DNA from 2 places in the Halomonas salsilacus genome. Region 1 is predicted to be linked to the other one. Evidence: predicted binding sites of a transcription regulator. Region 1 holds the regulator's gene; the other holds the start of a gene.
The links. The regulator PhoB, encoded in region 1, activates phosphate uptake and scavenging genes when phosphate is short. The targets are predictions, from matches to a motif close to TGTCATANNNNTGTCANA.
Positions count from the first base shown of each region.

Region 2: the regulator PhoB is predicted to act here: its motif matches at 1,705-1,722, upstream of phbB (acetoacetyl-CoA reductase).

Region 1 is NZ_JBPKAQ010000005.1:24,708-28,533, forward strand. Features, by position in the region: gene ACR80S_RS08835 (MotA/TolQ/ExbB proton channel family protein) at 1-93, shown strand, start outside; gene ACR80S_RS08840 (MotA/TolQ/ExbB proton channel family protein) at 99-659, shown strand; gene ACR80S_RS08845 (ExbD/TolR family protein) at 628-1,038, shown strand; gene ACR80S_RS08850 (energy transducer TonB) at 1,035-1,847, shown strand; gene phoB (phosphate regulon transcriptional regulator PhoB) at 2,011-2,700, shown strand; gene phoR (phosphate regulon sensor histidine kinase PhoR) at 2,702-3,826, shown strand, end outside.
Region 2 is NZ_JBPKAQ010000015.1:5,913-9,738, reverse strand. Features, by position in the region: gene ACR80S_RS16615 (DUF349 domain-containing protein) at 1-830, shown strand, start outside; gene phbB (acetoacetyl-CoA reductase) at 943-1,689, opposite strand; tRNA gene ACR80S_RS16605 (tRNA-Met) at 1,878-1,954, shown strand; gene ACR80S_RS16600 (DUF6455 family protein) at 2,184-2,564, opposite strand; gene ACR80S_RS16595 (universal stress protein) at 2,637-3,458, opposite strand; gene ACR80S_RS16590 (benzoate/H(+) symporter BenE family transporter) at 3,529-3,826, opposite strand, start outside.

The DNA of each region.
Region 1 (3,826 bases):
CAGCTGACCGGTGTGGTGGAAGGGCGCGCCACGGCAGCATTGGCCCAACGACTCGAAGAGCACGCCGCTCCCGGCGCCGCCACAAGGGGTTGATCACCATGAAACCGCCGTGGATCGAGCCCCTGGAACAGCTGATGGAGGCGGGCGGCGCCCTGCTGGTCATCATCGCCATGGTGGCAGCGCTGCTGTTCAGCCTGGCCCTGGAGCGGGGGCTGTTCTTCCACATTACCTATCAGCGCGCCCGAAGGCGGCTGATCAACCGCTGGGTAGCACACCCCGATCACCACAGCTGGAGCGCCCTGACCCTGCGTGAGGTGTGGACACAGGCGCTGATCAATCGGCTTAGACGCCCGTTACCCTGGCTCAAGCTGCTGGTAGCGCTCTGCCCGCTGCTGGGGCTGTTGGGTACCGTGACCGGCATGATCACCGTTTTCGACAGCCTGGCACTGAGCGACACCAGCCAGGCTCGGGCCATGGCCGACGGTGTCGCCCGGGCGACGCTCCCGACGCTGGCCGGCATGGCCGTCGCCGTGGTGGGCCTGCTGTTCATCAGCCGTCTCGAACAGGTCATTCGGCGCGAAGACCAATGGCTGCACGACCAACTGGCCAAGGCCCTGGAGGATAGGCATGCGCAAGCGCCGTCGTCCCGGTCCCCTTGAGGGGGATGCCAGTGAGATCAATCTGACCCCGATGCTGGACGTGGTCTTCATCATGTTGATCTTCTTCATCGTCACCACCAGCTTCATCAAGGAGAGCGGTGTCGAGATACAGCGCCCGGAGTCCAGTGCCGCCACCCCCCAGCTGGAGACTCAACTGCTGGTGGCGATTACCCGTGACGGCGCCGTCTGGCTGGATGGCCAGGCGGTCGACGCCCATCGGGTGGGCGAACGCGTCGCTGCCCTGATCAGCGATGACGGCGGGGTAGTAATCCAGGCGGATCGCGAGACCACCACGGGCCTGCTGATCGAGGTGATGGACCGTATCCGCGAGGCCGGGATCGAGGAGATTGCGGTGGCCGCAACCCGGAGAGAACCGTGATTCGCGGACTCACCGCGGCGCTGGCCGGCACGCTCATGGCACTGCTGCTGTTCTGGCTACTGGCGCTGATCGTGTCGCCTCAAGAGGCGGGTCATGATGCGGCCGACGAGCCCATCAGGCTGAGCATCGTCGAGACGCCTGTCACGGCGGAGGAGCCAGCGCCGGCACCCGCCGACACCCTCGCGTTGGATACCATGCTGCCGGAGCTCGCCGAGGCGATACCGGAGCCCACACCGGAGCCAGTGCCCGAGCCCGCGCCGGAGCCAGTGCCGGAGCCAGTGCCGGAGCCAGCGCCGGAGCCAGCGCCGGAGCCGGAGCCAGCGCCGGAGCCAGCGCCGGAGCCAGCGCCGGAGCCAGCGCCGGAGCCAGCACCGGAGCCTGACCTACCGTCACCACCCGACCCTGTCGCCCCCCCCGCCGAGTCAGCGCCAGAGCCGGCAAGAGAGGCTCCTTCCACGACGGCCTCACCCATCGCATCAGCCTCCTCATCGGCTGTCAGCCAAGCCGATACCGGGTCGACCGAGTCGGCCGGCCGCGGACCCGTGGATGTCGGAGCACTGGCACCGACCCACCTGGTCCCACCCGAGTATCCGGCACGGGCCCGGCGCCGGCGCATCGAGGGTCACGTAACGCTGGAGTTCCTGATCCTGGCCGATGGCGGCGTCGACCCGCAAAGCCTGCGAGTGACCGCTTCCCAGCCTCCCGATGTCTTCGATGAGGCCGCTCTGCGTGCCGTGGCGCGCTGGCGCTTCGAGCCGGCCGAGGGACGACGGCGCGCCTTTCAGCATCTGGAATTCCAGTTGAGGTGATCCCATGTCATGGACCGATAGTGGGGAGGACTGGCTGCCTCTCGGGCGTCTCGCCCATGTCTGGGCACGCCCCCTGCCGCGGTCGCCAGGCGTGATTGTCATGCGAGTGTCATACTGACGTGGTGATATCGTCATCGATTCATCACTGCTCCGAGGCTTCCGGATGACCGCCAAGACCGTTCTGATCGTCGATGATGAGGCGCCGATCCGCGAGATGATCGCGGTGGCACTGGAGATGGCCGACTACCGCGTGCTCGAGGCGGACAGCGCCCAGGACGCCCACGCCATGATCGTCGACCACCAGCCCGACCTGGTGCTGCTTGACTGGATGATGCCGGGCACCAGCGGCATCGAACTGGCCCGCCGCCTGAAGCGCGAACCGACCACCGCCGAGCTGCCGATCATCATGCTCACCGCCAAGGGCGAGGAGGACAACAAGATCCAGGGACTCGAGGCCGGTGCCGACGACTACATTACCAAGCCCTTCTCGCCCCGCGAGTTGGTCGCCCGCCTCAAGGCGGTGCTGCGACGCGCCACGCCCCAGGGCATCGAGGAGGCCGTGGAGGTGGACGGCCTGCTTCTCGACCCGGTAAGCCACCGGGTCAGCGCCAGCGGCAAGGCCGTGGAGATGGGCCCCACCGAGTATCGCCTGCTGCAGTTCTTCATGACCCACCAGGAACGCGCCTACACCCGCAGCCAGTTGCTGGATCAGGTCTGGGGGGGCAATGTCTACGTGGAGGAGCGCACCGTGGACGTCCATATCCGTCGCCTGCGCAAGGCGCTGGGTGACCGTCACCAGCACCTGGTACAGACGGTGCGTGGCACCGGCTACCGGTTCTCCGCCAAGGGCTGACGTGGGCCTCTGGAAGCGGGAACTGTGGCGTTTCATCCTGCTGGCCGGCAGTGGCCTGCTGATCGGCTGGCTGGTTTCCCATACCTGGGAGGGTCTGGCCGTCGGCCTGGCCGCTTGTCTGGCCTTTCATCTGCGCCAGCTCTACCGCCTCCACCGCTGGCTGACCCTCACGCCCCAGGACGCTCCGCCTGCCACCACGGGCGTGTGGGGCGAGCTGTTCGACCGCCTCTACCGCTACCAGAAGGGGCAGCGCCACACCCAGGAGCGGCTGCTGGGCATCATCAAGCGCATCCAGGAGTCCTCCGAGGCGATGCGCGACAGCGTGGTGATGCTCGACCGCCACGGTGACCTGGAGTGGTGGAACAGCGCCGCGGAACGCATGCTGGGACTGCGCACCGCCCATGATCGCGGCCACCACATCACCAACCTGCTGCGCGACCCACGCTTCATCGACTATTTCCACGCCCGCGACTACCGCGAACCGTTGACCCTGCCCTCGCCCATCGACGAGCAGATGGTGCTGCAGTTCCAGATCACCCTCTACGGCGACGATGAGCGGCTGCTGATGGCTCGCGACATCACCCGCCTGCACCGCCTGGAGGAGATGCGCCGCGACTTCGTGGCCAATGTCTCCCACGAGCTGCGGACCCCCCTCACCGTGCTGGCCGGCTACCTCGAGACCTACGCCACCTACGCCGACCAGCTGCCGCAGCGCTTCGCCCGGGGGCTGCCCCGGATGCAGGAGCAGACCAGCCGCATGCAGAACCTGGTGAGCGATCTGCTGCTGCTGTCGCGGTTGGAGATCGACCGAGGCGGCCAGGACCACGCTCCCCTGGCCATGGATACCCTGCTGGCGAGCGTGCACCGCGACGCCACGGCACTCTCCGCCGGCCGCCACACCATCGAGGTGGAACTGGTGGAGCCCAAGGCGCTGCTCGGCAGCGAACAGGAGATCCGCAGCGCCCTCTCCAACCTGGCCTTCAACGCGGTGCGCTACACCCCCGAGGGCAGCCGTATCGTACTGCGCTGGCTACCCAGGGGAGACGGCGCCAGCCTGGAGGTGGAGGATAACGGCATGGGCATCGACCCGGTGCACCTGCCACGGCTCACCGAGCGCTTCTATCGG
Region 2 (3,826 bases), on a different contig from region 1:
CCCGGCGCGCCGAGACGGTGAAGGCGCTTCAGCAGCGCTGGCGCGAGCTGGGCCGAGCCCCGAGGGGGGAAGAACAGGCACTGTGGCGTGAGTTCCGTGCCCTATGCGATCAGGTGTTCGCCTCCCGGGAGGCCGAACGCGACGACCGCGTCCGCCAATCCCGGGAACGCCAGGAGGCCATGCAGACACTGATCGAGCGCATGGACGCCTGGCAGCCCGCCAGCAGCGCCGACGAGGCCGAGCTCACCGCCGCCATTGCCGAGGCCGCGGCGCAGGAGCCGCTTCCCGGCGGGCGTCGCACCGAGGGCATGCGGCGTCGCTGGTCGGGCATCGTGCGCGCCCGCCGCGAACGCCTCGAACGCCTGGCCGTGGTGGAAGAGGTCGAGCGCTGGCGGGCCGTGCAGCCGCTGCTGTTCGCCCATCTGGAGGCCGATGCCGAGCGCCTGGCCGGCGGTGAGTCCCGCGAAGTGGCACTGCCCGAGGGGCTGAGCCTGGCAGGCGACATGCGCGGCGCCCATGCCCGCCGCAATGCGGCGCGCCAGTCGCCCCCTGCCGACGAGGAGATGGCGGAGCGATTGGCGAGGGTGCGAGTGCATCTCTCCCTGCTCGCCGTGGGCAACGTCAGCCATCGCGATGAACCGCTGCGACTGGCCATTCAGGTGGAGCGCCTCAATGAGAGCCTGGGCCGCGAGCTCTCAAGCGCCGAGGAGGTCCACGGCGTACTGCGCGAACTGCTGGCCACCGGACCGGTAGCGCCTGACCTGTGGAGCCGCGAGGTGGGAGAGCTGGACCGCATGCTGGAGCGCCTGACACGCTTGCCGCCGCCCTGACGAGTGCTACCCGGTCCAGTACAACGCAGGAGCGCGAGGGGTTACCTCGCGCTCCTGCATTCGGGGGCGTAGCCCCTGCCCGGTCGGCAGGGGCTACGGTAATTCCGGGCGATCAGCCCATGAACTGGCCGCCGTTGATATCGATGTTGGCGCCGGTGATGAAGCCGGACTCCTCGTGGGCCAGATAGGCCACCAGTCGACCGATCTCTTCCGGCTTGCCGTAGCGCTTGACCGGGATGGTCTCGCGGATGGACTCACGCACCTTCTCGGGGATCTTCATGATCATGTCGGTGGCGATATAGCCCGGCGACACGGTGTTCACGGTGATGCCCTTGGTGGCGGTCTCCTGGGCTAGTGCCATGGTCAGGCCGTGCATGCCCGCCTTGGCGGCGGAGTAGTTCACCTGGCCGAACTGGCCCTTGCGGCCGTTGATGGAGGAGATGTTGATGATCCGGCCGTACTGCTTCTCCAGCATGGTGTCGAGTACGCTGCGGCAGGTGTTGAAGACGCTGTTGAGGTTGGTGTCGATGACCTCGCGCCACTGCTCGGCGGTCATCTTCTTCATGGTGCCATCGCGAGTGATGCCCGCGCAGTTGACCAGCACGCCGATCGGGCCGTGCTTCTCCTCGATCTCCTTGACCCCGTTGATGCAAGCATCGAAGTCCACCAGGTCTATCCCGGAGATGTCGATATTGCTGTAACCGTCCGCCTTCTGGGCTTCGAGCCAAGACTTGGCCTTCTCCGGATTGTGATAGCCGGCGACCACCTGGTAGCCCTCATCGGCCAGCGAACGGCAGATAGCACTGCCGATGCCGCCGGTCCCACCGGTCACCCAAGCAACGATTGCGTTGTTGGCCATTGTAACCTCCCTGATTGTCATGACGCTGTGGCCAGGCCACCTCGGCCGGCACACCAATTATTCTCTTAACCGTTGCCCGTTTGATGACAACTCCGATGAGTATGGACCAGGAAGCGGTGCCGGGACGAGCGTTTGAAACCCACCCCTTGACTAAAGGGGTAATCCCTGTAGAATGCGCTTCACGTTGATGCGGGGTGGAGCAGTCTGGTAGCTCGTCGGGCTCATAACCCGAAGGTCATCGGTTCAAATCCGGTCCCCGCTACCAAATATAGAAAGAAGCCGATTCCTCCGGGGTCGGTTTTTTTTATGCTCGATGCTTCATCATCGGTTCCCTCTTGTTTCAAGGTCGGCGGTCCCCGCTACCAAATATAGAAAGAAGCCGATTCCTCCGGGGTCGGTTTTTTCATGCCCGATGACCCGTCAAATGAAAAGCCGAAACCTGATGGTTTCGACTTTTTCATGTCGCGGCCCGGTGGCGGTTCCACTCTACCACTTCAATGGCGTCGCAGTGCTTCCAGGGTGCAGGCGTTGGGGCAGAAGCCGCAGGCCTCCACGTCGGGTTCGCCTTCCAGCAGGCGCTTGCAGCGGGCCTTCTCCGGACACAGTGAGCAGACGCGCTCCAAGTCGCGGCGCACGCCGGGACCGGCCAGGATGGTATCGGCATGGTCGACGCCATACACCGCCATCATGCGCGGCAGCTGCTCCAGCGGAGAGCGGTTCCCGCTCCAGAACAGCGACTCGTCGAGGCGCGTCAGTCCCAGGTCACTCAGCCGCGTCTCCTGCTGATCCGCTTCCAGGGCGTTCCACGCCTGGCGCCGTTGGCTACTGCGCCAGGCGTGTGCCATGCGCCGCATGGCAGAGGTGATCGCTAACATGGGGAAACCCTCCGTTATTTATTCGATTTCACCCAGCCTAGCCCACTTCATCGGCGCTTGAATTGACCCCCGTCAGCCCTTTGGCCGAAGCACCGCCACCGGGCAGCACGCCTCGTGCAGCACTTCGTGGCTGACGCTGCCGGCCACTACCTGGGAGAGGCCGCTGCGCCCATGGGTGGTCATGGCCAGCATGACGTCACGACTGTCGGCCAGGTAGCTGACGATGGCATCGGCCGGGCTGCCATGCAGCACCTCCCAGTCCACCTCGATGTCGTGCTCCCTCTCCAGGCGACGCGCCAGGCCATGCACATAGCCGGACTCCATCACATCGCTGTGGCCGCCCTCCCCGGCGGCCGCCACCATGGCACTGGCGTCGATCACCTGCAGCAGCTGCAGCCTGGCCCCGAAGCGATCCGCCAGCGCCACCGCGTGAGGCAGCATCGCCTCGGAGAGCGAGGAGCCATCCACGCAGACCATGACCACGTCTACCCGGGCATGACGCTCGGGCGCATAGCGGGGCCCGCAGAGCAGCACCGGACGAGTGGCACGCCGCACCACACCGGCGGTCACGCTGCCGATCAGCATCTCCGGCACCGGGCGACGCCCATGGGCGCCCATGCACAGCCCCACGCCCTCCTGGCCGGCCAACGTCGCCAGCGTCTCCTTGGCGCTATCGCCCACCAGCACCTCAACCGCAATCGCGTCGAGGGCAGGCGTTTGCTCTTTGTCGAGGCGGGCCCTCAGGGCGACCCTTCGCCCTTCGGCCTGAGCCGGGTCGGTGACCACCGACACGACGGCCAAGGCGGCATCGAGCTGGGCTGCCAGGTTCTGGCCCATCGCCAGGCCCCGCAGCGAGTGATCAGTCTCGTCCATGGCCACATAGATTGTCTGCATGATGGTTCTCCTCAAGGGACCGGGTGCGTTGTCGTATTACCCCGGAGCCTGTGTACTCGGCGCCGGGCGCCTATTGTTGTTTCTCGGAGGCCGCCGAGGCATCGGAGCGCCGCGACAGCGTGAAGGGGCGGTGCAGCAGCTGGTAGGCCAGGGCACCCACCACCACGCCCCAGAAGGCGGAGCCCAGGCCCAGGAAGCTGATCCCCGAAGCCGTGGCGATGAAGGTGATCACCGATGCCTCCAGGTGGTCCTTCCGGGCGGCGAAGGCGCTGACGTTGCTGGTGATGGCACCGATCAGCGCCAGGCCTGCCAGGATCGCCACGAACTCGCCGGGCAGCGAGGTGAACAGCAGCACGATGGTGCCGGCG